2 linked regions of the Nordella sp. HKS 07 genome follow. The protein of the gene in region 1 interacts with the protein of each later gene in a pairwise test. Links are inferred from orthologs where the notes say so. Each region holds a gene or a part of one and is shown in the gene's direction. Other genes may lie near its edges. The genes, in order: rlmN and ftsZ.

What was found.
Region 2: the proteins of rlmN (region 1) and ftsZ interact in binary tests that used the Escherichia coli proteins (3 or more experiments, as listed by UniProt). The link is inferred for Nordella sp. HKS 07 from one-to-one orthologs.

Annotation. Positions count from the first base shown.
Region 1 is NZ_CP049258.1:2,195,640-2,210,344, reverse strand. What follows is about bases 4,929-7,841. They hold rlmN (23S rRNA (adenine(2503)-C(2))-methyltransferase RlmN), read left to right. Parts: upstream 4,929-5,735; coding sequence 5,736-6,947; downstream 6,948-7,841. Other genes in these bases: G5V57_RS10320 (argininosuccinate synthase), read left to right, coding at 7,617-7,841; G5V57_RS10325 (2-hydroxychromene-2-carboxylate isomerase), read right to left, coding at 6,944-7,558; G5V57_RS10335 (invasion associated locus B family protein), read left to right, coding at 5,094-5,618. In the rest of the region: G5V57_RS10365 (winged helix-turn-helix domain-containing tetratricopeptide repeat protein), read right to left, coding at 1-1,212; G5V57_RS10360 (hypothetical protein), read left to right, coding at 1,355-1,573; G5V57_RS10355 (YkvA family protein), read right to left, coding at 1,579-1,926; G5V57_RS10350 (twin transmembrane helix small protein), read right to left, coding at 2,022-2,210; G5V57_RS10345 (SDR family oxidoreductase), read right to left, coding at 2,207-3,043; G5V57_RS10340 (acyl-CoA dehydrogenase family protein), read right to left, coding at 3,040-4,728; more of G5V57_RS10320, read left to right, coding at 7,842-8,840; G5V57_RS10315 (efflux RND transporter periplasmic adaptor subunit), read left to right, coding at 9,175-10,329; G5V57_RS10305 (amidohydrolase), read left to right, coding at 13,594-14,499; G5V57_RS10300 (aminotransferase class III-fold pyridoxal phosphate-dependent enzyme), read right to left, coding at 14,496-14,705.
Region 2 is NZ_CP049258.1:6,772,305-6,787,045, reverse strand. What follows is about bases 2,600-5,548. They hold ftsZ (cell division protein FtsZ), read left to right. Parts: upstream 2,600-3,265; coding sequence 3,266-4,831; downstream 4,832-5,548. Other genes in these bases: G5V57_RS32155 (outer membrane protein assembly factor BamD), read left to right, coding at 4,987-5,548; ftsA (cell division protein FtsA), read left to right, coding at 2,600-2,977. In the rest of the region: G5V57_RS32175 (D-alanine--D-alanine ligase), read left to right, coding at 1-767; G5V57_RS32170 (cell division protein FtsQ/DivIB), read left to right, coding at 764-1,624; more of ftsA, read left to right, coding at 1,655-2,599; more of G5V57_RS32155, read left to right, coding at 5,549-5,910; DNA repair protein RecN, read left to right, coding at 6,126-7,796; G5V57_RS32145 (hypothetical protein), read left to right, coding at 8,006-8,428; G5V57_RS32140 (MBL fold metallo-hydrolase), read right to left, coding at 8,493-9,344; G5V57_RS34975 (nucleoside hydrolase), read left to right, coding at 9,441-9,782; G5V57_RS32135 (nucleoside hydrolase), read left to right, coding at 9,679-10,353; G5V57_RS32130 (LacI family DNA-binding transcriptional regulator), read right to left, coding at 10,354-11,337; G5V57_RS32125 (adenosylhomocysteinase), read left to right, coding at 11,476-12,726; G5V57_RS32120 (adenosylhomocysteinase), read left to right, coding at 12,723-13,943; G5V57_RS32115 (ABC transporter substrate-binding protein), read left to right, coding at 13,946-14,741. UniProt on the Escherichia coli protein: Essential cell division protein that forms a contractile ring structure (Z ring) at the future cell division site. The regulation of the ring assembly controls the timing and the location of cell division.

The DNA of each region.
Region 1 (14,705 bases):
GAACGGGTCACGGCGCTGGGCTTCGTATATTTCACGAAGCCCCTCTTCCGGCCTGTTCGTGTAATTGAGCAGAAGAGCGCGGATGCTCAGAATGAATGGGTCGTTCGGGTTCAAGGCAACCGCACGGTCAAGACTGATTTCCGCCTGCCTGAATCGATGCAAATACAACAGAGCAAAGCCGGTGGCCAGATGTCCGTAGGCTTCGTCAGGGTCAAGCTGCAATGCGGTTTTTGCCATCTCCAACCCGGCATGCAGATGATCCGGATTGCAGTAGACCCAGTAGAACTTGATGGACTCGACAAAGCCGAGCATGGCGTGGGCCGCAGCAAACCGGGGATCGAGCTTTACGGCTTGGCGCAGAAAGGGTTCCGCCTTGTCAACCGTGTCGTAAGTGGCTGCCAGTTGCAGCGCCCGCAGGTAAAGGTCATAGGCCGACATGTTGTCGGTCGGTCGGGCCCTGGCGTGCGACGCAATCGCGGTTCTGGCCTGCCGGGCCAAGCGGGCCGCAATCATCTGGGTGATTTCGTCCTGGATGGCGAAAATGTCGGTGAGTTCACGGTCGTAGTGCTCGCCCCAGACATGGGCCGCTGAGGAGGCGTCGATCAGCTGCACGGTGACGCGGACCCGATTGCCGATCTTGCGCACGCTGCCTTCGACGACGTACTGGACGCCAAGCTTCTTCGCCACCTCGGCCACATCATTCGCCTTGCCGCGGAACCGGAAGGACGAGTTCCGCGCAATGACCAGAAATTCCCTGAACTTGCCAAGTTCGGCGATGATGTCTTCGGTGATCCCGTCGCTGAAATAATCCTGCTCCGGGTCGCCGCTCATGTTGTCGAAGGGCAGGACAGCTATGGACGGTTTGTGCGAGATTGGTTTCTCGCTTGCCGCCTCGGCCGCATCATTTGTCGCCTGAGCCAAGACAGGCCTCGGGCCGGCATACTTGTATCCGCGGCCGTGCACGGTCATGATCATGCCGGTCTCAAGCGCCTTGCGCAGCGCCGATATATGCACCTGGAGCGTGTTCTCCTCCACCACCATGCCAGGCCAGACCGTATCGAAGAGTTCAGTTTTGCCGATTACCTGGTCAGGCCTCTCCAGCAACAAAGCGAGGATGTCGAAGGATCGCGCCGAAAGCTCCACCGGCCCGTTGGGCCCCAGCAGCAGCCGTTCGGCACGCTTCAGGCGATAGCTCCCAAACTGCAAGTCCATTTGCCGAGAACCCGTTCCTAGGTGGGAGGATAACCTAAGTCGGTCCTGAAGGCGAACATCAGGGCCTTTTCAGAACTTTTCAGGTCCGAGCCAAGGACCTGAGTGGGAGGCGGTGTCATTCTTGTAATCACAGGAGGATGCCATGACCGACATCGTTCCCACTGCCCCGATATCCATCCGCTCCTCAAGCCTGCCACGGCTGCGCTTACCGAGAATTGGCATAGGCGCATCGCTGGACGCAATCGCCAGGCTTTTCGGCCACGCTCTCAATTTGGCCTATGTGGCTCCCTACACCAGCCGCGAGCGCCAGCCGCAGGTCATTCCGGACAATGACATCGAAGGCCGCGATCCAAATTGGTGAACTGCTCAGTCGGCGAGCGTCTCGCCACGCTTGAGGCGCGCCAAGGTCTCGCGCGCCCGGTCGTAATGGGCGGGCTTCATATGGGCGCGGATCATGCCGATGGCGGCGACGAGCACCGCCATGTCGTCGGTGAAGCCGAGGCCGAGCGCGAAATCGGGAATGGCGTCGAGGGGCAGCACGAAATAGGCGAGCGCGCCGAGGAGAATGCCCTTCGCCTTGAGCGGCGTGGCGCGGTCGAAGGCGCAGTAATACGCGGCGACAGCGTCCTCGGCGAAGGGGACCGAGGCCGCGACCCTGCCGAGCTTCGGCCAGAAGCCGGAACGCACTGTCTGCTCATTGCTGGTCAAGACCATGGGAGATCCCCTCATTTGCCTCAATCGCGCGTCGATATGGGAAAGGAAGTGTGGATTTTCAAGGTCACCTCCCCTTTGTCGAGGGGGGAAATCAGCTACCGTCCCGCGAACCAGATCGCGCCCATGATGATGATGATCGCGACGAACTGCAAAATCACGCGCCAGCGCATGAATTGCTGCGAGACATTGCCGGGGCCGCCGCGCATCATGTTCCACAGCCCCAGGCACAGGACAATGAAGACGGCAGCGATGGAAATCGGGACGAGATAGTCGAAGATATTCATTGGTCGGATGCCCTGTGGAGAAGCCGGTCGAGGGCCGGCGGCGGCAACAGCCGTCTGGCCCAGGCCATGACATAAGTCGGCACTGTCACATAATATCGCCGTCGCGGCTTGCGGCTTTCCAGCGCATGCAGGAGCTTGCGAGCCACCGCCTCGGGCGGAAGCTTGAAGCGCTTGGTGCCGCCGCCTGACAGCCGCCGGCGTTGGCCTACATAAATTTCCCTGTAATTTGAAAGCGTCTCGTCGACATTGCGGTCGAAGGCCTCGATCGCGTGCTCGACGAAGCGTGTGGCAATTGGCCCCGGCTCGATCAGCGACACATGTATATTGGTGCCCTGGAGCTCGAGCCTGAGAGTGTCGGACATCGCCTCGATGGCGAATTTCGTGGCGCAATAGGCGCCCCGCCATTTCATCGCCGTCAGCCCGAGCACCGAGGAGTTGTTGACGATCCGGCCGGCGCCATTGGCGCGCATCAGCTTCAGGCAGTCGCGCGTCAGCTCATGCCAGCCGAAGACATTGGCCTCGAACTGGGCGGTGAGTGCGGCGCGCGATATGTCCTCGAGCGCCCCCGGCTGGCCATAGGCGCCATTGTTGAAGAGCCCGAAGAGCTTGCCGCGCGTGCGTTCGGAAACCTCGGCGACGCATTCGGAAATGGTGATCGGATCGGTGTAGTCGAGGCGGAGCGTCTCGAAGCCTTCGCTTTCGAGACGGACGAGATCGGCGTCCTTGCGCACCGTCGCGAAGACGCGCCAGCCCTTCTCCTTCAGCAGCTTGGCCGAGGCATAACCTATCCCCGAAGAGCAGCCGGTGATCAGAACGGTGCGGTTGTCGCTCAATTGCCGCCCTCGAGGAGACGCCTGGCGATGACCTGCGCCTGGATCTCGGCGGCGCCCTCGAAGATGTTGAGGATGCGCGCGTCGCAGAGAAGGCGCGAGATCTGATATTCGAGCGCGAAGCCATTGCCGCCGTGGATCTGCAGCGCATTGTCGGCGGCGGCCCAGGCGACGCGGGCGCCCAAGAGCTTCGCCATGCCGGCCTCGAGATCGCAGCGCCGGCCGGCATCCTTCTCGCGGGCCGAGTGATAGACGAGCTGGCGCGCCGCCATGATCTCGGCCGCCATCAGCGCGAGCTTGTCGGCGATACGCGGGAAGGCGACGATCGGCTTGCCGAACTGGATGCGGCCCATGGCGTAGTCGAGGCCGACATCGAGGGCGTTCTGCGCCACGCCCAGAGCCCGCGCGGCTGTCTGGATGCGGGCCGATTCGAAGGTCTGCATCAATTGCTTGAAGCCCTGGCCTTCCTCGCCGCCTAAGAGATTGGCGGCCTTGACCTCGAAATCCTCGAAGCGGATCTCATATTCCTTCATGCCGCGATAGCCGAGCACCTCGATCTCGCCGCCCGACATGCCGTTGGCCGGGAAGGGATCGGCATCGCTGCCGCGCGGCTTCTCGGCGATGAACATCGAGAGGCCCTTGTAGCCGGGCTCATCCGCATTGGTGCGGGCGAGCAGCGTCATGATGTCGGCGCGCACCGGATGGGTGATCCAGGTCTTGTTGCCGGTCACCTTGTAGACGTCGCCGTCCCTGACCGCGCGGGTGCGCAGGCTGCCGAGATCGGAACCGGTATTGGGCTCGGTGAAGACGGCGGTCGGCAGTATCTCGCCCGCGGCGATGCGGGGAAGCCACGCCTGCTTCTGTGCCTCGGTGCCGCCGCCCAGTATGAGTTCGCAGGCGATCTCGGCGCGGGTGCCGAGCGAGCCGACGGCAATCCAGCCGCGCGACAATTCCTCCGAGACGACGCACATGGATTCCTTGCCGAGGCCGAGCCCGCCATATTGTTCGGGCAGCGTCAGCGCGAAGACGCCGAGCGCGGCCAGTTCCTCGACGATCTCCATCGGCACATAGGCGTTTTCGAGATGCCATTCATGCGCATTCGGTTTCACCTTGTCCTCGACAAAGCGGCGCATGCTGGCGCGCATCTCGTCCAGCGTGTCGTCGAGGCCGCAATCGCCATAGGTCGAGGCGCCCTTGGCCGCGATCATCAGCTCCACCAGGCGGGCCCGGGCCGGCGCCGTGTTGCCAGCGGTCATCAGGGACTGGACCGCCCGGCTCTCGAGCTGGGCGAGATCCGCCCGGGTGAGACCCAGATCACCGAGGCGGGCGAATTCCGACTGGTTCATCGGGATGCCGCCGGCGATCTGGTTGAGATATTCCCCGGCGGCGATCTGAACCAGGAGCTGCTCCAGCTCGCCGAATTTCTGACCTTGGGTCAGGCGTTCGGCATAGAAGGACAGCTCCCGCAGCACCGCTTCATAGGTGGCGAGCCAGGCGAGGCCATGGACGGCATGCTGCTCGCGGTCGATCAGATGGGAGGAGAGTTTGCGCTCGGCGGTCACCCGTGCCTGGACGCGCGCCCGGGCGAGCCCATAAAGGGCGCCGACGGCCCCGTGGGCCTCCGCCAGCGGACGGGTGAGATCTGCCAAAGCAGGTGTTCCGGGCGTGTTTTCGGCGGCAGCAACCATTCAGCAAGCTCCAAGCGCTATGAATTATCGGTTACATGAGCGCAACTGGTTGCGCAATCTGGCGAATTGGCTAGATCGTTTCACGTTCTGATTGAATCACCTGATTCGATCAAAACCGGTGGAAAAGGCTCGAAAACACGCTTATTTGGCGTGATTTCAAGGCCCCGAAGCCGCGTAATAGTGGCGGCAAGCGATCAAAAAGAATCGCCCAATTCCGGTCAGAATGTTCACGCAGTTAGTTCGCGAAAACGAGGCCGGCTCCGGTTCTTCCGGCCATTGGGACGTTACGATTGATCTCCGCAGGGTTTCATGGAAAAGGCCTGATCTTTTCGGGACATAGCGGTGGTGGGAATGAGGTTGTTCAGATGAAATTCAAGCCTGCGGCATGGGCCGTCGCCTTGGCGCCCTTCACGTTTCTGGCCGGGCTCGCGCCCGCTTTCGCGCAGACGCCCGAGCCCACCGAGCTCGGCAAATTCGGCGACTGGGCGGCCTATACCTACAAGTCGCAGGGCGGCAAGGTCTGCTACGTTTCCTCCCAGCCCAAGACCCAGACGCCCAAGAACGCCAAGCGTGATCCGGCCTTCCTGCTCGTCACCCACCGCCCGGGCCAGAGTGTCCGCAACGAGGTGTCGACCATCATCGGCTATCCGTTCAAGAAGGACGCTACCGTCCAGCTCTCCATCGACACGCAGAATTACGAGCTCTTCACCAATGGCGATGGCGCCTGGGCCGACACTACCGCCAAGGACAAGGAGATCGTGACGGCGATGAAGAAAGGCCAGAAGCTCACCGTCAAGGGCGCTTCCTGGCGCGGCACCGAGACACTCGATTCCTATTCGCTGAAAGGCATCGCCCAGGCGCTCGCCAAGATCGACGCCGCCTGCAAATAAACCCGTTTGTCAAAGCGCGGCCGAGTTCCCATATTCGGCCGGTCATTAGTTTGAGCGCTGACCGCCGAACGGCGTCCGCTTTGGCGGAGAGCGCGCCTGTGTTATGAGACCGTCACCATGACCGCCGTTACGCTGGATATCGCGCACAAGCCGCGCCCCGAAGCCCAGAGCCTTGACCCCGTCAAGCTGCCGCTCATCGGGCTGACACGCGCCGAGCTGACCGATGTGCTCGCCAAGGCCGGCGTGCCGGAGAAGCAGCGGCGCATGCGCATGCGCCAGATCTGGAGCTGGCTCTATCATCGCGGCGTCACCTCCTTCGCTCAGATGAGCGACATCTCGAAGGATCTGCGCCAGACGCTCGATGAGGTTTTCGTCATCGATCGCCTCGACGTCGTGACCGAACAGATATCGAGCGACGGCACGCGCAAATGGCTGCTCAAGCTGCCGCGCGACGAGCGCGGCCAGCGCCATGAAGTCGAGATGGTCTATATCCCCGAGGAAGACCGCGGCACTCTGTGTATCTCGAGCCAGGTCGGCTGCACGCTCACCTGCACCTTCTGCCACACCGGCACGCAGAAGCTGGTGCGCAACCTCACCGCCGCCGAGATCGTCGGCCAGGTGCTCATCGCGCGCGACCGGCTGCAGGAATGGCCGCATCAGCTCAGCGCCAATCCGACGCCGCCGATCGGCGGGCGCTATGTCACCAATGTCGTGCTGATGGGCATGGGCGAGCCGCTCTACAATTTCGACAATGTGAAGAACGCGATGGAGATCGTCTCCGACGGTGAGGGCATCTCGCTGTCGAAGCGGCGCATCACGCTGTCGACTTCGGGTGTCGTGCCGGAGATCGTGCGCGCCGGGGCCGAAATCGGCACCATGCTCGCCATCTCGCTGCATGGCACGACGGACGAGATCCGCACCAAGCTCGTGCCGATCAACAAGAAATATCCGATCAGCGAACTGCTCGACGCCTGCCGCGCCTATCCGGGACTCTCCAATGCGCGCCGCATCACTTTCGAATATGTGATGCTGAAGGACGTCAACGACACGCTCGACGACGCGAAAAGGCTGGTGAAGCTGCTGAAAGGTATCCCGGCCAAGGTCAATCTCATTCCGTTCAATCCCTGGCCCGGCACGCAATATGAATGCTCCGACTGGGACACGATCGAGCGCTTCGCCGAGGTGCTGAACCGTGCCGGCTATGCCTCACCGGTCCGGACGCCGCGCGGACGCGACATCATGGCCGCCTGCGGTCAGCTCAAATCGGAAAGCCAGCGGATGCGCGCCAAGGAACGCCTGGCAATGGATGCGGCGGCCGCTTCCGCCTAGCTTACCCCCTTGCCACCACGCGCGGCCCAGTCGAGCGCCATTTCCAGCCGGTCATTGCCCCAGAAGATCTCGCCGTCGGAAGTGACGAAACTCGGGGCGCCGAAAAGCTGCAGGCTCATCGCTTCATCCGTCGCCCGGCGCAGGCGCAGCTTCACCTTGTCCGAACGGGCGGCGTCGAGAATGCCGCGGTCGTCGAGATCGAGGCTTCGCAATATGCGGGCGAGCACGGCCTCGTCGTCGATCCGGGCACCTTGCGCGAATTCGGCGAGAAATACCCGGCGTGAATATTCGGCGCGGCGGGTCACGAGCTGATCGGTCAGGGCGATGCGCGCCGCGAGCAGGCTCGATTGCGGGAACGGGTCGGGCCTGTGGAACTCGAGACCTTGCGCGTCGCAGAGCCGTTGCAGGTCGCGCCACATATAGCTGCCCTTGGCCGGAAACAGATTGAAGGGCGACGTATTCCAGCCTTGCGCCTTGAAGACCGGCCCGAGCAGGAAGGGCCGCCAGGCGATGTCCACCTTTCGTTCCTTGGCAAGACCTTCGATCCTGAGTGCGGCCAGATAAGAATAGGTCGAGGCGAATTCGTACCAGAAATCGAGCTTTGGACGCATTGTGTTTGGCCTGTCCATCAGTATAGTGCCGGCGATTTTCACGGAAACGGATTACATCATGTCCAAACGCGGCAGCGTCAAGAAAGTCGTGCTCGCTTATTCCGGCGGCCTCGACACGTCGATCATCCTCAAATGGCTGCAGACCGAATATGACGCGGAGGTCGTGACCTTCACCGCCGATCTGGGCCAGGGCGGCGAGATCGAGCCGGCGCGCCAGAAGGCGCAGGCGATGGGCATCAAGGAAATCTTCATCGAGGATGTGCGCGAGGAATTCATCCGCGACTTCGTCTTCCCGATGTTCCGCGCCAATGCGCTCTATGAGGGCGTCTATCTGCTCGGCACCTCGATCGCCCGGCCGCTCATCGCCAAGCGGCTGATCGAGATCGCCAAAGAGACCGGTGCCGACGCCATCGCCCATGGCGCCACCGGCAAGGGCAATGACCAGGTGCGCTTCGAGCTCACCGCCTATGCGCTCAATCCCGATATCAAGGTGATCGCGCCCTGGCGCGAATGGGAGTTCAAGAGCCGCACCGACCTCATCGATTTCGCCGAGAAGCACCAGATCCAGGTGACCAAGGACAAGCGCGGCGAAGCGCCCTTCTCGGTCGACGCCAATCTGCTGCACTCCTCCTCCGAAGGCAAAGTGCTGGAGGATCCGTGGGTCGAACCGCCGCCTTATGTCTATCAGCGCACCATTTCGCCCGAAGAGGCGCCCGACAAGCCGACCTCGATCGAGATCGAATTCAAGAACGGTGACCCGATTGCGCTCAACGGCAAGGCCATGTCGCCGGCGACGCTTTTCACCGCCCTCAACGATCTCGGCCGCGACAATGGCATCGGCCGGCTCGACCTGGTCGAGAACCGCTTCGTCGGCATGAAGTCGCGTGGCGTCTATGAAACGCCGGGCGGTACCATCTTGCATGTGGCGCATCGCGCGATCGAGTCGATCACGCTCGACCGCGAGGCGGCGCATCTGAAGGACAGCTTCATGCCGCGTTATGCCGAGCTCATCTATTACGGCTTCTGGTTCGCGCCCGAGCGCGAGATGCTGCAGGCGATGATCGACAAGTCGCAGGAGAATGTCGAAGGCACCGTCCGGCTCAAGCTCTATAAGGGCAACGTCATCGTGACCGGACGCAAGTCGCCAAAGTCGCTCTACTCCAACGAGCTCGTCACCTTCGAGGACGATCGCGGCGCCTATGACCAGAAGGATGCCGCCGGCTTTATCCGTCTCAATGCGTTGCGCCTGCGCACGCTGGCGGCTCGCAAGCGGCTCGGCTGAGGCGGTAACGCTCCAGTTACTTGGTTTCACGCATTGGCAAGTTTGTATGGCCGCCTCAAAAGGGCGGCCATGGACTTTTCGGGTGGGTAAATTTGCGCATCGGCTGATCCGAAAGCCGCATCACACTTTTCGGGCCGATGTTCTCAATTTGCGCATCGGCTTGTCCGAAAGCCGCTTCGCACCTTTCGGGCCGATGCGTCTGACCTCAACGTCAGCTGACAGTTCCAAACATTCGACATCAATGGGGTGTTGACAATGAGTGTGCGGCTGCACACTTATCGTTGTCCTGATTTTGCCACTACACTGCCTGTCTTCGGCCATCTGGGACCCTAACATGTTCGTTCATGCCGCGCCGTTCACGCGCTCCGCCGTCGCCCTGATCTTCCTCTGGGCGGCCGCCGCCCCCGCTTTGGCCCAGGCCCCCGGTCCCGTGCCGGTCACCGTGGCCAAGCCGATCACCCGCGAGATCGTCGAGGACGACGAGTTCATCGGCCGCTTCGAGGCGGTGGACGAGGTCACGGTGCGCGCCCGCGTCGGCGGCTATCTCGACAAGGTGCATTTCCGGGATGGCGCCATCGTCAAGCAGGGCGACCTGCTCTTCACCATCGACCAGCGGCCTTTCCAGGCGGCGCTCGATGAGGCCAAGGCGCGGCTCGACGTCGCCCAGACACAGGTCGATTTTACCGAAAGCCAGTTCAAGCGCGCCGAAAAGCTGACCCAGACCGGCAACATCCCGACCGCGACGCTCGATGACCGGCGGCGCGAATATCTGGCGGCGCTGGCCGCGGTGCAAGGGGCCAAGGCCTCGCTGATCAGGGCCGAGCTCGATCTCGAATATACCGAGATCAAGGCGCCGCTTTCGGGGCGCATCGACCGCCGCCTCGTCTCGGTCGGCAATCTGGTCCAGGCCGACCAGACGGCGCTCACCACCGTCGTGTCGCTCGATCCGATCAATTTCTACTTCGATGTCGATGAACGGCAGTTCCTGGCCTATGCGCGTGACGCCCGCATCCGCAAGCAAAGCCTGCAGGAAGGTGCCGGCGGCATCGATGTCACGGTGCGGCTCGCCGACGACGCGGAATCGCCGGTCAAGGGCAGGCTCGATTTCGCCGAGAACCGCATCGACCAGGCGACCGGCACCATGCGCATCCGTGCCCAGATCCCCAATAAGGACCTGATCCTGCAGCCGGGCCTCTTTGGCCGGGTCAACATGCCAGGATCGCTGCCCTACAAGGGCATCCTCGTTCCCGACGACGCGATCGGCGCCGACCAGGACCGTCGCATCGTCTATGTGGTCGACGAAGCCGGCAAGGTCTCGGCCAAGCCGATCCGCATCGGGCCAAAAATCTACGGCTATCGCGTCGTGCGCGAAGGTCTTACCGGCGACGAGACGATCATCATCAACGGCTTGATGCGCGTGCGGCCCGGCGCCACCGTCAAGCCCGAGCTGGTGACGCTGCCCGACCAGGCCGGCGGAGCCGTCCAATGAGATTTTCACATTTCTTCGTCGACCGTCCGATCTTCGCGACGGTGCTCTCCCTCGTGCTGCTGATCGTCGGCGGCATCGCCTACACGCAGCTGCCGATCGCGCAGTACCCTGAGATCGCCCCGCCCACCATCGTCGTAAGAGCGACCTATCCGGGCGCTGACGCCGATACCGTCGCCAAGACCGTCGCCACGCCGATCGAGCAGGAAGTCAACGGCGTCGAGGGCATGCTCTATATGTCCTCCTATTCGACGGCCGACGGCGCCATGACGCTCACCATCACCTTCCGTCTCGGCACCGATCTCGATCAGGCACAGGTTCTGGTGCAGAACCGCGTGTCGATCGCCGAGCCCCGGCTGCCGGAAGAGGTGCGCCGCCTCGGCGTCGTCACCGCCAAGAGCTCGCCCGATCTCATGATGGTCGTGCATATGCTGTCCCCGGACGAGACCTACGACCAACTCTATGTCTCGAACTATGCCCGCTCCAGGGTGCGCGACGTGCTGCTGCGCCTCGACGGCGTCGGCGATCTCATCATCTTCGGCGAGCGCGAATATTCGCTGCGTATCTGGCTCGATCCCGACAAGCTCACCGCCTATGGCATGACGGCGAGCGACGTCGTCCAGGCGCTGCGCGAGCAGAATGTGCAGGTCTCGGGCGGCTCGATCGGCGCCCCGCCGAACCCCGGCAACAACGCTTTCCAATATACGGTGACGACACAGGGGCGCTTCGAGGACGCCCGCCAGTTCCGCTACATCATCGTCAAGTCGACCGAGCAGGGCCGGCTCATCGAATTGCAGGACGTGGCCCGCATCGAGCTCGGCGCCAAGGACTATGTCACCAATTCCTATCTGAACGGGAAGCCCGCGGTGGCGCTCGGCATCTTCCAGCGCCCCGGCACCAACGCGCTCGCCTCCGCCGCCGAGATCATATCGACGATGGAGCGGCTGAAGGCCGACTTCCCGCCCGGCCTCGCCTATCAGATCGTCTACAACCCGACCGAATTCATCTCGGACTCGATCAACGAGGTGTACAAGACGATCCTCGAGGCGGCCCTCCTTGTCGTCATTGTCGTGCTCGTCTTCCTGCAATCCTGGCGCACCGCCATCGTGCCGATCGTCGCCATTCCGGTGTCGCTCATTGGTACCTTCGCCGTCCTCTACGCCTTCGGCTTCTCGCTCAACATGCTGACCCTGTTCGGCCTGGTGCTCGCCATCGGCATCGTGGTCGACGACGCCATTGTCGTGGTGGAGAATGTCGAGCGCAATATCGGCCTGGGCTATGATCCGGCGACGGCGGCGCACCGCACCATGAACGAAGTGGGCGCGGCGGTCATCGCCATCTCGCTGGTGCTGATCGCGGTCTTCGTGCCGACCGCCTTCATCCCGGGTATTTCCGGGCAGTTCTACCAGCAATTCGCCATTACCATCGCGGTGGCGACGGTGATCTCGGCGATCAACTCGCTGACCCTGTCGCCGGCGCTTGCCGCCCTGCTGTTCCGTCCGCATAGCCACACAGCGCCGCGCTTCATCGTGACGCGCTGGCTCAAGGCCGCCGGCGACGGCTTCAACCGCGGCTTCGACCGGGTGTCGGAATATTACGGCCGGCTGGTGCGTTTCCTGGTCGGCAAATGGCTGGCGCTCATCGGCATGCTGGCGGTCTTCGTCGGCCTCATCGCGGCGACGGTCTATATGCTGCAGACAACGCCGCGCGGCTTCATCCCGACGATGGATCAGGGCTATGCGATCGTGGTGATCCAGCTGCCGGAAGGCGCCTCGCTGTCACGCACCGACCAGGTGGTGCAGCGCGCCTCCAAGATCATCGCGACGACGCCGGGCGTCACCGACGCGGTCGCCTTTGCCGGCTTCTCGGGCGCCACCTTCACCAATGCGTCGAATGCCGGCGTCGTCTTCGCGCGCTTCGATTCCTTCGCGAACCGCCTGAAGGAAGGCCACAATGCCAATGCCATCATCGGCGATCTCTATGGCCGTCTGCAGCAGATACAGGAGGCCTTCATCATCGCAGTGCCGCCGCCGCCCATCCGCGGCATCGGCAATTCCGGCGGCTTCAAGATCCAGCTGCAGGAGCGCGACAGCGCCGATGTGCGCCGCGTCCTCGGGCTTGCCTATGACATGATGCAGCAGGCGAATCAGACGCCTGGCCTGACCGGCGTCTACACCACCTTCTCGGCGTCGAGCCCGCAGCTCTTCCTCGAGATCGATCGCGACAAGGCGCGCATGCTGAATGTGCCGATCCCCAATATCTTCGACACGCTGTCGATCAATCTCGGCACGTCCTATGTGAATGACTTCAACGCCTTCGGCCGCGTCTACCAGGTGCGCGCCCAGGCGGATCAGGAACACCGGCTCGAGCGCGACGACATATTGCGGCTGAAGGTGCGCTCGGCCACCGGCGCCCTGGTGCCGATGGGAACGCTTGTCGCCATTCGCGACGTCACTGGCCCCTCGCTCATCCAGCGCTACAACATGTATGTGTCGGTGCCGCTGCAGGGCACCGCGGCGCCCGGCGTGTCGACGACGACCGCGCTCGATCTGATGGAGGGGCTCGCCGCCAAGGGGGCTGCCGCCCGGCACCTCCTTCGAATGGACCGAGCTGTCGCTGCAGGAGCGCCAGACCGGCAATACCGCCATCTTCATCTTCGCACTGTCGGTCTTGTTCGTCTTCCTGGCGCTCGCGGCCCAGTATGAAAGCTGGGTGCTGCCCTTCGCGATCATCCTGATCGTGCCGTTGAGCATTCTGGCCGCGCTGATCGGCGTCAATCTGCGTGGGCTCGACAACAACATCCTGACCCAGATCGGCCTCATCGTGCTCATCGGCCTCGCCGCCAAGAACGCGATCCTCATCGTCGAATTCGCGAGGCAGGCGGAGGAGCGCGGCGCCAACGCGATCGATGCGGTGGTCGAGGCCTGCCGCCTGCGTCTCAGGCCGATCCTGATGACCGCCTTCGCCTTCATCCTGGGCGTCGTGCCCTTGATGCTGGCGACCGGTCCGGGTGCGGAGATGCGTGAATCGCTCGGCACCGCGGTGTTCTCCGGCATGCTCGGCGTCACCTTCTTTGGTCTGTTCCTGACGCCGGTCTTCTTCGTGGCGCTGCGCAAGCTCTTCCCCTATCGTGTCGCCTCGCGGCCGACCTATTCGGAGGCGGTCGCGACCGATAACAAAATTTAGGATCAGTTTGTCTTCCACCCGTCAGCCCGGCGAAAAGTCGGGATGACGTAGAAAGGAAGAAACGAGTGGAGGACGTTCGACATGTATGATGGGCCGGTCATCGATCCGCATCATCATCTGTGGGATTACGGCATGGGCAAGCATCGCTGGCTCATGCCGGTCGATGGCGCGGTCGAGGCGCTCGGCGGCCTGGACTCGCTGCGGCGCGATTATCTGGTCGAGGATTACTTAAGGGATTGCGCCGGCCACAATATTGTCGGCACCGTCCATATCGAGGCGCTCTGGCAGGAAGACGACGCGCTCGGTGAGACGCTCTGGCTCGAAGGCCTCGACAAATCGCAAGGCGTGGCCTTGCGCTATGTGGCGCGCGCCCCTCTCGGATCACCGGAAGCCCGTGACGTCATCGCCAGGCAGGCGACGGTCAAGCGCGTCGTCGGGATCCGGGGCATATTGAGCCATCATCCGAGCGCGCCGCAGAAGAGCTTCATCCAGCGGCCCGATCTCGGTTTCGACAAGGACTGGCGGCGCGATGTCGGTTACGTCGGCGAGGCCGGGCTGCATCTCGAGCTGATGGCCTATCCCTATCAGGCGCAAGCGGTCTTCGAGCTGGCGCATGTCTTTCCAAAACTGCAGATCATCGTCAATCACTGCGCCAGCCCGATCGACCGCGACGAGGCCGGCATGGCGCGCTGGCGCGACGCGCTGACGCTTCTGGCCTCGCGCCCCAATATCGCGCTCAAGATCTCCAATCCGGGCGCCTATGATCCGCAATGGACGCCCGACAGCATCAAGGCCGTGGTGCATGACTGCCTCAATGCCTTCGGCGTCGGGCGCTCGATGTTCGGCACCGATTTTCCGGTCGCCGCCCTGCAGATGACCTTCGCGGAGATCTATACGAACTTCAAGGAAGCGGTGGCACATCTGCCGGCCGCCGACCAGCGCGCGCTGTTCCATGATAATGCGCGCCGCTTCTATAGATTCGATTAGAGCGTCATCGCTTTGTCCATCGCCTCCAGCACGATCTCTGCATGCTCGCGGGCGAAGGGCAGAGGCGGCCTGACCTTGAGGACATTGCCGTGTGGTCCGTCTATCCCGACCAGCACACCCAGCTCGCGCAAACCGTTGGTGATGCGCCGGGCTTCCTGCGGCGAGGGCGTGCGTGTGGCGCGATCGGCGACGATGTCGACGCCGGT
Region 2 (14,741 bases), 4.6 Mb from region 1 along the record:
ATCTGCGCCCTGACGTCGCCTTCAATGCGCTGCATGGAAAGTGGGGCGAGGATGGCTGCATGTCGGCGATCCTCGAGACGATGGAAATCCCCTATACGCATTCGGGCGTGCGCGCCTCGGCCATCGCGATGGACAAGGTGAGGTCCAAGATCCTCTTCACCGCCGCCGGCATTCCGGTCGCGGAGGGCCGCATCGTCGATCTCGAAGTGGCCGCCACGCAGCATCCTCTGCCTTTGCCCTATGTGCTCAAACCGCAGGCGCAAGGTTCGAGCGTCGGGGTCCATATCGTCGATCACAGCTCCAACGGTCCGGCTGCGATTGTCCTCGAGGAGCGTGAGCTGTTCGGCGATCAGGTCCTGGCGGAACGATTCATTCCAGGCAAGGAGCTTACTTGTGCGGTGATGGGCGATGTCGCGCTCGGCGTCATCGACATCCTGCCGGCCGTCGGATTCTATGACTACAAGGCGAAATATGCGCCGGGAGGTTCGGTTCATGTGTTGCCGGCAGACATTCCACGCGAAGTCTATCGCAAAGTGCAGCAATATGCGCTGGCCGCCCATCAGGCCCTGGGATGCAGAGGCGTGAGCCGCGCGGATTTCCGCTACGACGACACGCCGGGCGGCGACGGCGAACTGATCCTCCTCGAAGTCAACACCCAGCCGGGAATGACGGGCACTTCTCTGGTGCCGGAACTCGCGGCGCACGCTGGACACTCCTACGAGGATCTGGTGACCTGGATGGTCAATGACGCCTCGGTGAACAGATGAAGCTCGCACAAGACATCCGCCGTCGCGCGTTCCAGTTCTTCCGTCGGCTGCCGCCCGCTGGACCGAGCCGCAGGACGCGCTTCGTCGCCAGGGCAGGGGCGTGCGCGCTGCTGTTCGGGTCGATCATCCATGGCCTCGTGATCGGCGGCCATCTCGATTATGATGGAAGCCCGTGGCGCAAGCTTCCTGGTCAGTTGGCGAGCTCGCTCGGCTTCGCCGCTGACGATATCCGGATAACCGGCCTCGTGCACCAGGAGCCGGAAACGCTGCTCTCCGCGCTCGGCGTGCAGCCAGGCGGCTCGCTCGTCGGCTTCGATGCGACGCGGGCGCGCTCCCTGCTTGAAAATCTCGACTGGGTCGCCTCGGCGCGGGTGATGCGCAAATATCCCAACCGGCTCGACATCGTCGTCACCGAGCGCCAGCCCTTCGTCATCTGGCAGCGCGATGGGGTGCATTACGTGATCGACCAGACCGGCACGGCGATGAGCACGCTCGATCCAAGGCGATTGTCCTCGCTGCTGCTCGTCACCGGCGAAGGCGCCCATCGCGCCGCCGCCGAACTGGTGGGCCAGCTCTCGGCTGTGCCGCAAGTAAAGGCGCGTGTCACCGCCGCCGCCCGCGTCGGGGAGAGGCGTTGGACACTCTATCTCGATAATGGAATGACCGTGGCTCTGCCTGAAAAGGATCCAGCGCTTGCGCTCGAGACGCTCGCCGCGCTCGACCGCAACCAGAAGCTGCTGAGCAAGGGTGTCAAGTCGATCGATCTCAGACTGGCGCATCAAGTGGTCGTCGAACTGCCGGATCCGGTCGAACCGGAAAAAGATATTAAGAAGTTCAAGGTAAGTCAGCAGCAGTAGCGTTGTCCGTGCTTTGGGAAGGGATTTTGCATGACCGTCATTGAGTTGCCCGTCAAAGGAGATGCAAAGCCCCCGATCGCGAGCAAGGGCAGCATCGTCGCCGCTCTCGATGTCGGCAGCACCAAGTTCAGCTGCCTGATCGGCGAAGTGGTCAGCCAGAACCGGCGCACCGCGGACGGCAAAGAAGCTTCGGCGCTGCGCGTGTTGGGCTTCGGCTGCCAGGCCTCGCGCGGCACCCGCAACGGCGCCATCGTCGATCTCGATCAGGCCGAGCGCGCCATAAGGCTCGCGGTCGATGCCGCCGAGAAGATGGCGAAGCGCACGATCACATCCGTTTACGTGAATGTGGCGGGCGGCAGGCCGCAATCCAATTCCTATTCCGCGTCGGTCGCGACCGAGACCGGTCAGGTCACCCCACGCGATATCGAAACGGCGACGCGCTCCGCCCTCGCGCAAGGCCACCAACCTGGCCGGCGCACGCTCCATACCGCGCCGGCGCAGTATAATCTCGATGACGCGCGCGGCATCACTGAGCCCGCCGGCATGTTCGGCACGACGCTCACCGCTGAAGTCAATGTCGTTTCGGCCGAGCCCGCCGCGCTGCGCAACCTGGCGTTGGTGATCGAGCGCTGCCATCTTTCTGTCGCCGACTATGTCGTCGCGCCCTATGCAGCGGCGCGCTCCGTCCTCGCCGAGGACGAAATCAAGCTCGGCGTAACACTTCTCGACATGGGTGGGGCGACCACCGGTGTCGCCTCCTTCCATGACGGGCACCTGGTCTTTGCCGATGTCATCCCCGTCGGCGGCATGCATATCACCCACGACATCGCCCGCGGGCTCTCGACCACGATCGCCCATGCCGAACGCATGAAGACCCTGTGGGGCAGCGCCATGTCGACGGTCGTGGATGACCGCGAGACCGTGGCGGTACCGCTGCTCGGCGAGCGCGGCGTCGACACGATCTATCATGCGCCGAAATCGATGCTGACCGGCATCATCCGGCCGCGCCTGGAAGAGATCCTCGAAATGGTGCGCGAGCGCCTCGACCGGGCGAGCTTCGCCAAACTCGCGGGGTCGCGCGTGGTGCTGACCGGGGGCGGGAGCGAGCTCACCGGGGTACGCGAGATCGCCGCCCAGTGGCTCAACCGGCAGATCCGGCTGGGAGCGCCGCTGCCTGTGGCCGGCATGCCGGAGGCGGCACGCTCGCCCGCTTTCGCCACCGTCTACGGTCTGCTCAATTACGCGCTCAGGCCCGATATCCACCATGCCGCGGGCGTCGCGCGCCAGGCGATGAAGGATGCCGAAGCGGGCTATCTGCGTCGCGTCGGCAAGTGGATCGCCGACAGTTTCTGAACGTAACTCCGAGCGTCCGAGCGAGCCGCGCGCCTGCGCTGGCTCGCTCGTGCATTTTTGGAGGCCATATCCAATATATTTCAAAGGCTTATGAGGCTTTCCTCATAAGGAGATTCAACTCCATCGGGCGGTTTCGCGGCGAATGGTCAAGGAAATACCTTCCCTGTGCCCCGATCTGAGTCAGTTTTGATTCAAATAAACATGCGCTGGTTAGCGTTTGTTAACCATTTGTTATTGAATGGGTAAGAAAGATTCCTATCGGGGAAAACTCACTTCCAGGTGCTTCAAATGACGATAAATCTCACTGTGCCGAGCTTGGCCGAACTTAAACCACGCATCACCGTATTCGGCGTGGGCGGCGCCGGCGGGAATGCCGTCAACAACATGATCGAGAGCCGCCTCGAAGGGGTCGAATTCGTCGTCGCCAATACCGACGCGCAGGCTCTCACACAGAATGTCGCGGAAAGACGCATCCAGATGGGCACCGCCCTGACGCAGGGCCTGGGTGCGGGCTCGCAGCCGCAGATCGGCGCGGCCGCCGCGGAAGAAGCGCTGCCGGAGATCCTGGACCATCTGGCCGGCGCTCATATGTGTTTCATCACCGCCGGCATGGGCGGCGGCACCGGCACCGGTGCGGCGCCGGTCATCGCGCGGGCGGCGAAAGAGCAGGGCATCCTCACCGTCGGCGTGGTGACGAAACCCTTCCATTTCGAAGGCGTACGCCGGATGCAGACGGCGGAGCGCGGCATCGAGCTCCTCGCCAAGAACGTCGATACGCTGATCGTCATCCCCAACCAGAACTTATTCCGCGTCGCCAATGAGAAGACCACCTTCGCGGCCGCCTTCGCCATGGCCGACCAGGTGCTCTATTCGGGCGTTGCCTCGATCACCGAACTGATGACCAAGGAAGGCCTCATCAATCTCGACTTCGCCGACGTCCGCGCCATCATGAGCGAAATGGGCAAGGCGATGATGGGCACCGGCGAAGCCTCCGGCGAGAAGCGCGCCATCGAGGCGGCCGAAGCGGCGATCTCCAATCCGCTGCTCGACGATGTGTCGATGCGCGGCGCCCGCGGCCTGCTGATCTCGATCACCGGCGGACCTGACCTGACCCTCTACGAAGTCGACGAGGCGGCCACCCGCATCCGTGAGGAAGTGGATTCGGAAGCCAACATCATCCTCGGCGCCACTTTCGACGACTCTCTCGAAGGCACGATGCGTGTCTCGGTCGTGGCGACCGGGCTTGCGATCGAACAGGCCGAGCATATGGGCGATGAGACGGTCCAGGAGCAGGAAGCCCCCGCCCGTCCTGTCTTCGGTTATACGGGCAAGCAGCCCATCCCGGTGAAGAAGCCGACGCCGATCCAGATGACGCCCGCCGCCCCGATGCCGCATGTCAAGCGCGCGGCTCCGGCGCCGCAGCCCCACGCGCAGCCGATGCAGCAGCATCCGGAAGCGGAAGAGGAGCATGAGCCTGCCGACGTCGAGACGATGCAGCACGCCGTGCATCAGGCGCGCGCCCAGCAGACTGCTCCCCGCATGCCGCTGGTCGAGGATTTCCCGCCCATCGCGCAGCGTCAGATTGCGGCGCAGCAGAACCGCATCGAGAACATTGCCGAGCATGCCGCCAAGAAGAAGCGCGGCCTGTTCGAGCGTCTGGCCGGCGTCGGCCTTTCGCGCAAGGGCGACATGCCGGTGAGCGAACCTGATCCGCGGTCGCGCCAGGAGCCGCGCATGCAGCCCGAGTCGCAACGGCCGCAGGTTGCGCAGATGCCGGTGACCAACGCCGCGCAACCCGCCTATGACGATGATCAGCTTGAGATTCCGGCCTTCCTGCGCCGCCAGGCGAACTAGTTGATAGGCTTAAGTTACTACAGCAGCTAGAAAAAAGCCCGGCGGTCACACTTCCGCCGGGTTTTTTGCATCTAACTGAGAGGGGCCGCTGGAATCCTGGATCGTGGAGGGGTACAAGGCGGCCTCATCTGACATCTCAAGCGGGAATTCAACGGTTGACTCTTCTGTCCAGGACTGGTGATCGGCTTGCCGCGGGGCTGCGCTTTGGTTCCGTGATTGCCGTCGCACTGGTGCTCAGCGCCTGTTCCAGCATGTCCAATCTGCTGGACAGCGGATCATCGTCCTCGACGCAGGCAGCTTCCTCCGGCTCGGGCGACGGCATTGCGCCCGACATGGCAGCCGCAGAGCAGACCGAGCCCGTCGGCCCTCTTTATAACAAGGGCCTCGAGCAGATGCAGTCGGGCGAATATCGCACCGCGGCCAAGACCTTCGCCGAGGTCGAACGCCAGCACCCCTATTCGGCCTGGGCCACCAAGGCGCAATTGATGCAGGCCTATGCGCAGTATCAGCGCAACGCCTATGACGAGGCGATCAACGCGGCGCAGCGCTTCCTCACCTTGCATCCCGGCCACAAGGATGCGGCCTATGCGTATTATCTGATCGCGCTCAGCAATTATGAGCAGATCATCGACGTCCGGCGCGACCAGACCAACACCCAGAAGGCGCTCGCCTCGCTCGAGGAAGTGGTCCAGCGCTATCCCGGCACCGCCTATGCGCAAGATGCCGCCGCCAAGGCGACGCTGGCGCGCGACCACCTGGCGGGCAAGGAAATGGAAGTCGGCCGCTATTACCTGAAGAAGGGCTCCTATCTCGCCGGCATCAACCGCTTCAAGCGCGTGATCACCGAATATCAAAACACTTCGCATACGCCGGAGGCGCTCTATCGGCTGACCGAAGGCTATCTGGCGCTCGGCATCCAGTCGGAAGCGCAGACCGCCGCGGCCGTGCTCGGCTATAACTATCCCAACAGCCAGTGGTATCAGGACGCTTATGCACTCCTGAAGAACGACGGCATCCTGCCGGCCGAGAACAAGGAATCCTGGATCAGCAAGGCGCTGAACACGGTCAACCCGTTCTAGTGTGCTGAACGCGAAGTTCCTGATATCAGCGGCTTGCACCGACAGGAACTTCGCGTTCAAAAGCACACTAGAATCATTAGGTTTTCTAGTGTCCTTCCGAATCCGAAATTCGCTCGGAAGGTCCCGCTGGCTGTGGCGAACTTCGGATTCGGGACACTAGAGTGCCGGAGTGAGGGCCCTATTCGTCCTCTCGCAGACTCAGCTATAAGGGCGCCATGCTGACGGCGCTCTCCATCCGCGATATCGTGCTCATCGAAAAGCTCGACCTCACGCTCGAGCGCGGGCTCACCGTACTCACCGGCGAGACGGGGGCCGGCAAATCCATCCTTCTCGACGCTCTGGGCCTGGCACTTGGTGCGCGCGGTGACAGCAGCCTGGTGCGCAATGGCGCCGAGAAGGGCGTCGTGACCGCGGCCTTCTCTCTGCCCAAGGCGCATGCCGCCTTCGGCCTCCTCGAAGCGCAGGATATCGAGGCCGATGGCGAGCTCGTCATCCGCCGCATCCAGAATGCCGACGGTCCGAGCCGCGCCAGCGTGAACGACCAGCCGATCAGCCTCAATCTCCTGCGCCAGATCGCCGGCACGCTGACCGAGATCCATGGCCAGCACGATGACCGGGCCCTGGTCAATTCCGCCAATCACCGGCGGCTGCTCGACGCCTTTGGCGGGCTCGAAGCCGAAGCCGAGAAAGTGCGCGATCTGTGGGAAACGTTGAGCGCCGCCGAGACAAAGCTCGCCGAACACAGGGCGCTGCTTGCGCGTTCCGAGGCCGAGCGGGACTATCTGACCCACGCCGCCGACGAGTTGCGCAAGCTCGATCCGCAGCCGGAAGAGGAAACCCTGCTCTCCGACAAGCGCCAGCTGATGATGAATGCCGAGCAGTTCGCGAGCGCGCTCAGCGACGCGGAAGACGCTCTGAATGGCGACGGCGCCGTCGAAGCGCGTCTCAACGCAGCCCTGCGCAAGCTCGAACGGCGCAAGGACCAGGCACAGGGTCGGCTCGACCGCATCTGCGAGGCGCTCGACCGGGTGCTTCAGGAAATGGGCGAGGCGCATCGCGCCTCGGCGGAGGCTCTGCGCTCCTTCGCCTTCGATCCGCGCGAACTTGAGCAGTCGGAAGAAAGGCTCTTCGCGCTCAGAGCCGCGGCGCGCAAATACAAATGCACCGTCGATGCCTTGGCGAGCGTGCGCGAGAAGATGGAAGGCGATCTGCAGGCGATCGCCGATGGCGGCGCCGAGCTGGCGCGGCTCGAAGCAGCGTTCAAGGCGCATGGCGATGCTTTCGACGAGGCGGCGGCCAAGCTGAGCGACAAGCGCAAGAAGATCGCGCGCAAGCTCGACGACGCGGTGGTGAAGGAACTGGCGCCCTTGAAGCTCGCCAAAGCGCGCTTCGAGACGCGCGTCGAGGCCGATCGCGGCCGCGGCGGCAGTCATGGCTTCGACAAGGTGGAATTCCTGGTTGCCGCCAATCCGGGCACGCCTCTGTCGCCTTTGATGAAGGTCGCATCGGGCGGCGAGCTTGCGCGCTTCATGCTGGCGCTCAAGGTGATCCTGGCGGCAAAGGGATCGGCGCCTACTCTGGTCTTCGACGAGATCGACACCGGTGTCGGCGGCGCCGTCGCCGATGCGATCGGGGTGAGGCTGGCGCGTCTCGCCAAGGGCCTGCAGGTCCTGGCGGTGACGCATTCGCCGCAAGTCGCCGCCCAGGCCGGCCAGCATATGCTGATCAGCAAGATGGAAGAGGTCGGCAAGAAGCGCATGGTCACGCGCGTCCAGGAACTCGGCGCCGCGAGCCGGCGTGAGGAGATTGCCCGTATGCTGTCCGGCGCCAAGGTGACAGAAGAGGCCCGCGCCCAGGCCGACCAGCTCCTGCGCGCCAGTTCCTGATCAAAACCGGGTGTTCGCGTCGCTATTAGAAAGTACTCGCTGAATCCATATCAGTAGTGCTTCCCAAATCTGCAGCATGATTGGTGGGGAGCGCTTTGGAACATTACGACATGCAGTCGCGATGTCTCGGACACAGGATAGCCACCATGATGTGCATTGATTCATCAAGGACAACCATCCTGGCTGTTCACAGTAGAGGAGATTCTTTGATGTGCGATTATAGTCTGCATCACGTCGCCTCTCGTCCCGCAAAGGTCGGCGACAAGCTGGTAACGTCCGCATTCGACAGCTCGGTCACGCATGGCTTCTGCGCCGTGGGCGAACCCGGCATTGCCGTATGTCTTCGTCCGGGTACGGAACTTGCTTTTGAAAATGACGTGGAGAGCAATCAGGGCACGCTCGGCGGGCTCGGCATGGAGATCGGAGAGCTCGGCGGCAGCGTCGCCCGGTTCACCCAGATCAATATGGACCAGCCTGCCGCCTATCACGACGCGCTGGAGTTTCCGAACGGCAAGATCGTGCTCGTGACCCGCCTCAGGAAGGGACAGGTCGGAACCGTGCTGCAATTGCCTCCGGTCGGCGAGGCAGTGAAGAAGGACGAGGCGGTCACCACACCCGAATTCATCGGCTGAGGACCGCGACTATCAATCCGAGAGGACACGCCTGTTGGCGTCCCCGGCGGGCGGGAACCGGTGCTTACAGATTCAACTGGTAGCTGACCGGGATCCAGCGAAAGGTGTCCTTCACGCGCTCGACAAAGCCAAGTCCGGGGAAGGGCATGTGATAGCCGGCGACGAGAAGTCGCTCGTCAGCCGCGAAAGCGAGCAGATGCCGGCGCGTGCCCGCGGCCTTTTCCTTGTCGTCATCGACAGTCGCCTGCCAGTCCGGCCGCTGCAGCGACACGATGTAGTGCAGACAGGTATCGGACCAGATCAGCAGTTGCTTTCCCTCACTTGCGATGCGCCAGGCGAGGAGGCCGGGTGAATGCCCGGCGGCATCGATCGCCGATATACCGGGAAGGATCTCATCACCCGGATTCACGAATGTTGCACTGTCCGCAAGGGGCGCGCAGCTGCGCATGAAGAGTTCGCGATCGGCGCGCCGCGCCTGCCGCACGTTTTCGCCGCGCACCCAGAAATCGAACTCGGCGGCACCGAACACATAGCGCGCACGGGGAAAGACAAGTGATGCACCGGCTCGCAGGCCACCAATATGATCGGGGTGGCCATGTGTGAGGACGACAATGTCGACAACTCCCGGAGCGACGCCGATCCTGGCGAGGCTCGGGAGAAGCGCGCTTTCCGGCGCGCCGAGGCCGGTGTCGAACAGGATCTTCGCCGCACCCGTATCGATGAAGATCGGGATGAAGGGATGCTCAAAACGGTCCGGATCGATGAAATTCGTCACCGCCAGCTCACGCACATGCGCGTCGGGTTCGCCCAAGGCGAAGCTCGCGGCAAGGCCGCCGCGGATATCCGTCGCATCCAGCAGGGCGGCGATCCGGAAGGCGCCGAAATCGAAGCTGTAGACGTCAGGGCGCAAAAGCATGGGCCGTACTATGTCGTGACGTTAAGGCAAAGCCAAGACAGCATCTTGTGCTCCGGGCGCGCGCATGTATGAACGCTCCGAATGCGAGGGGAGCACATGAAAGCGATTATCGATACGGATCCGGGCGTCGACGATGCGATGGCGATCTTCTTCGCCGCCGCCTGTCCCGAGATCGAGCTTATCGGGCTGACTTCCGTTTACGGCAATGTTCCGGTCGAGATGGGCACGCGCAACGCGCTGCACCTGGTCGAGATGATCGGCCGCCCCATTCCGGTCGCGCAAGGAATGGGCAGGCCCTTCCGCGGCGGACCGTGGGAGCCGGTCTTCTGGATACATGGCGAGCAGGGTTTCGGCGCGCTGCCGGCACCCCGTCCGAGGGGGACGCGCGATCGACAGCCACGCGGTCGATTTCCTCATCGATCAGGCGAAACGCCATAAGGGGGAACTGGTGGTGTTTCCGATCGGGCCACTCACCAATATCGCCGCGGCGATCGAGCGCGATCCCGAATTCGCGAAGAATGTAGCGAAGATCGTCGTCATGGGTGGCGTCGTTCATGCGCGCGGAAATGTGACGCCCTTCGCCGAAGCAAATATCTACAACGATCCGGATGCGGCGCAGATCGTGCTCAGTTCGGGTGCCGAGACCGTGCTGGTGGGCCTTGACGTCACCGACCGCACGTCGCTCACGAAAGACGATTTCGCCGCGCTCGCCGAGCGCTCGCCGAAATTCGGCGGCTTCCTGGCGGCGATCTCGGATCTCTATATCGACGTCTATCTGGGGCGTGGGGCGAGAGGCTGCAGCCTGCATGATCCGGCGACCGTCATCGCGGCGCTGCGGCCCGATCTCTTCCGCATGGAGGAGGGCGATGTCGAGGTCGTGCTCACCGGTGAGCGGCTCGGCCAGACACTGCTCGCGCCGCGCAACGGGCAGAAGACCCGCGTATGCGTCGAGGCCCAGTATGATCGCGTCGTGGACGTGTTCCTCGACGGGATCGCGCGTCTTGGTTGATCAGGACGTCTCGCCGATTTGCATCGACCCGGCGATGAGATGCGAGGGATTGCCTGACACCTTCCACCCGTCGAGCACCTCGAAGGCGCGCCGGGCGAGCTCGCGCAGCGGCAGAGCGTAGGTGGTGAGACGTGCGCTGCCGTTCAGCGCCTCGCGAATGCCGTCGAAGCCGACGATCGCCACATCCTCCGGTACCCGCAGGCGGCATTCGGCGGCGGCGCGCAGAGCGGCGAGCGCCTGCTCGTCGGTGGTGGCGAAGATCGCCCGCGGCCGTTGCGGGGCTGAGAGCAGAGGGCGCAATTCACTCTCCGCCCGCAATCTTTCGAAAGGCACGCGATGCAACCTGCCTTCGATGGCAAGGCCCGCCTCCGTCATCGCCTGCCGCCAGCCGCGCTCGCGCCGGCCGGAAGGACCGAAATCGTCCGGGCCTGCGACGCAGTGGATATTCTCGTAGCCTTGCGCGATCAGATGATGGGTCGCGGCGATGCCGCCACCCGCATCGTCGAAAAGAACGCTGGGATCGCTGACGCCCGATGGCGCGGAATGGACATAGATGCGCGGGCAGTCATCGAGGCTCTCGGCATGTCCGGTGATGCTGGTGACGAAGATGCCGCGCGGGCGCAGGTCGGCGAAGGCGTGCTCGTAGTCGAGCTCGACCGTCGGGTCATAGGCAGTGTTGCCGATCAAGGTGAGGAAGCCGCGCGACTTGCCTTCGCGCTCGAATTCGCGCGCCAGTTCGCTGAAGAAGGCGTTCGAGAAATCGGGCACGAGAAGGCCGACGAGATTGGAACGCCCCGCCATCAGCGCGCTCGCCAGCGGGTTGCGCCGATAGCCGAGCCGGGCGATGGCGTCCGCGACGCGCGCCTTGGTCTGGGGAGCGACGGCGCGCGGGCCGTCATTCAGCACATAGCTCACCACCGCCGTCGAGGTGCCGGCCAGCCGGGCGACGTCGGCGAGGGTGGGGCGGCGGGCGCCTTCTGCCATCGTCAGCCGCCTTTTGCTTGTTCACAGCACATCGGAAAACACCGGCGATACATTGACATTGCGATAAGCTAAGCGCTTAGATAAGGAATAACCCAGCCTTGCCGGCGGGGTCAATGGCGGGTTCGGGGATCAGGGGGCATGACGCAATTGGCGACGGGCAGCGATGTCGAGATCGGGCGAGCCCAGATCGAATGGGTGAGCCGGCATTCGCCGGTACTCAACGGGTTGGTCCGCGAAACCCTGGCCGACGGCGCCCTGAAAGGCGCACGGATCGCGGTCGTCGTGCATCTCGAAGCCAAGACGGCCTTCCTCGCCACCGTGCTCGCCGATGCCGGAGCCGAGGTCGTCGTCGCCGGCAGCAATCCGCGCACGACGAAAGGCCCGGTGGTCGAGGCGCTGAAAGCGCGCGGCCTCGCGGTCGTCTCGGCGCCAGATGGCGATCATGCGAGCTGGGAGCGCGAGCTTCTCGCCGCCGCCGACTGGGGACCGCATTATATCATCGATGACGGCGCCGAGCTCACCATGCGGATGGGCAGGTTCCGTCCTGAGCTCTATGCGCGTCTCAAGGGCGTCTCCGAGGAGACGACGACGGGCACGGCGAGACTGCATGCGCTCCGGGCGGCGGGGAAGCTGCCTTTCGCGGCGCTCACCGCCAATGACGCGCGCAGCAAGCATCTGTTCGACAACCGCTACGCGACGGGACAAACGACGCTGCAGGCAATCCTGCGGCTCACCAACCGGCAGATCGCCGGCGCCCGTGTCGCGGTGATCGGGTATGGCTATGTCGGTCGCGGCATCGCGCTTTATGCCAAGGCGATGGGCGCCCATACACGCGTCGTCGAGGCCGATCCGGTCCGCGCGCTCGAGGCTCATATGGACGGCCACAAGGTCGGCACGGCCGCCGATATGCTGCCGGGGGCGAGCATGGTGATCGCCGCGACGGGCGGCATGCGCGCCATCGGCGCCAGCGAATTCGCCCATCTCGACCATGATGTCATCCTCGCCAATGCCGGCCACCACGATCTCGAAATCGATGTCGAGGCGCTGGCGGGCCTGACGAATGACCGGCGCGAGACCCGGCCCCAGATCACGACATTCCGCGTGGCGTCGCGCGACCTGCATGTGCTGTCGGGTGGTGCCCTGGTCAACATCGCCGGCGGCAGTGGCCATCCGGTCGAGATCATGGACCTCACTTTCGCGGTGCAGGGGCTGGGCGCGCATCATCTGGTCACAGCCGGCCTGGCACCCGGCGTCCATATCATTCCGAAAGCGCTCGATGACGCGATTGCGGCGGCGAAGCTCAAGAGCATGGGCATCAGCCTGAGCGCGGCGCGCCGCGAGCAGGAAGACGACATCGCGCAGTGGATAGAGGGAATGCCGACGCCATGACAGTCAATCTCGCGCAAGAAGGCGCCGAGCGCATCGCCTGGGCCGGCCGCGGCATGCCGGTGCTCGCCGCGATCGCCCGCCGTCTCGTCGAGTCCGGCCGGGTCCGTGGCAAGCGGATCGGTGTTTCCCTGGTGCTCGAACCGAAGACGGCCAATCTCGCTTTGGCGTTCAAACGCGCCGGCGCCGAGGTGAGTGTCTATTGTGGCGGCAGCTCGACGGAGGCCCGCGTGGTGCAGGCGCTAGAAGCGCAAGGCATCGCGGTTTTCGCGGAGGCCGGCGCCACGGCGGCGCGCGATCTGGAACTCGCCCGCGCCTTTCTCAAGACCAGGCCCGATATTCTGATCGATGACGGCGCCAGTCTCATCCGGCTCGCGCATCGCGAATTCCCCGATCTCGTCTCATCGATGCTGGGGGCGGCCGAAGAAACCACCAGCGGCGTGCGTCCGCTGCGCGCGATGCATGAGGAGGGGGCGCTGCGCATTCCCGTCATCGCGGTCAATGATTCGCGGATGAAATATCTCTTCGACAATGTGTACGGGACAGGGCAATCCTGCGTGATGGCGTTTCTCGACATCACGAATCTCCAGCTTGCCGGGCGCGAGGTGCTGGTGATCGGCTATGGCTGGGTTGGCAAGGGTGTTGCGGCGCACGCGGCGGCGCTGGGTGCGCGCGTGACCGTCGCCGAGCTCGATCCGGTCAAGGCCCTGCAGGCGATCCATGATGGCCATGCGGTAAAGAGCGTCGAGCTCGCCGCGCCCGCGACCGAAGTGGTCTTCGCCTCGACCGGCATCGCCGGCGTGGTGACGGAAGCACATCTGCACAAGCTGCCGGACGGCGCTTTCCTGTGCACCGCGGGTGGCGGCGACTTCGAGCTGCCCATGGATTATCTGCGTTTCCTCGGGACGGCCAAGGACGTGCGCCAAGGGGTCACCGAATACACGCTGCCCGGCGGCGCCCGTATCCGCGTGATGGCGGACGGCCATTGCATCAACTGCTCGGGCGGCGAAGGCAATCCGATCGAGGTCATGGACCTGTCGCTGTCGCTGCAGGCGATCGCGGTCGAGGAACTGGCGGGCGATGCGTCGCGCAAGGCTCCCGGGCTCTATCCGATCTCGGAAGCGGCGGAGCGTGACGTGGCGCTGATCAGGCTCGGCCATGAAGGCGGCGTGATCGAACCGATGACGGAACAATTGGCAACGGCAATACGGAGCTGGTGATTATGACGATGGGTGGTGTTTCGACGTGGCTGCGCAAGGGCGTTTCGGGCGTGGCGCTCGCGACGGCATTGTTCGCGCTTTCCGCCTGTGGCGAGGAGCCGGCGGCGACCGACAAGCTGAAGACGGGGCCGATCCCCGAGTCAAAGACGGAGCTCACCGTCTGGTCGTTCCTGCCCGGCAACTACGAGAAGGGGGCGGAGGCCTATAACGCAATTGCCGCCGACTTCCAGAAGGCCCATCCGCAAGTCACGGTCACGGTCATCGACATGCCGTACGGCACCTATTTCGACCAGGTGCGCAATGCGGTCGTGGCGCAGAGCGGACCCGATGTCATCACCATGTACGGCTCGGCGCAGGCCTACAGCTACAAGAACGGGCTCTATCCGCTGCAGGACGCGATCGACGCGACTCTTCGCCCGCAGATCAAATATCTCGACGAGAATTACTCGGCCGACGGCAATCTCTATATCCTGCCGACCGGCTCCTATGGCTATGTCATGCTGGTCAACCGCGCCATGTTCGCGCAGGCCGGGATCGATCCGGCGGCGGGGCTCGCCAGCTGGAACGCGATGCTCGCCACCTGCAAGGCGCTGACCGAGAAGGGCATCCAGCCGATGGCCTCGGGCTGGAAGGACGGTTATCTGTTCGAGACCTATCTCTATATGATCACCAGCCAGATGATGGACAAGGCGGCGCTCGGCAAGTGGGTCAAGGGCGAGCTCAAGCTCGACGACAAGCTGTTCACCGATGCCGTCAACTACATCATGGACATGAAGAATGCCGGCTGCTTTGGCGACG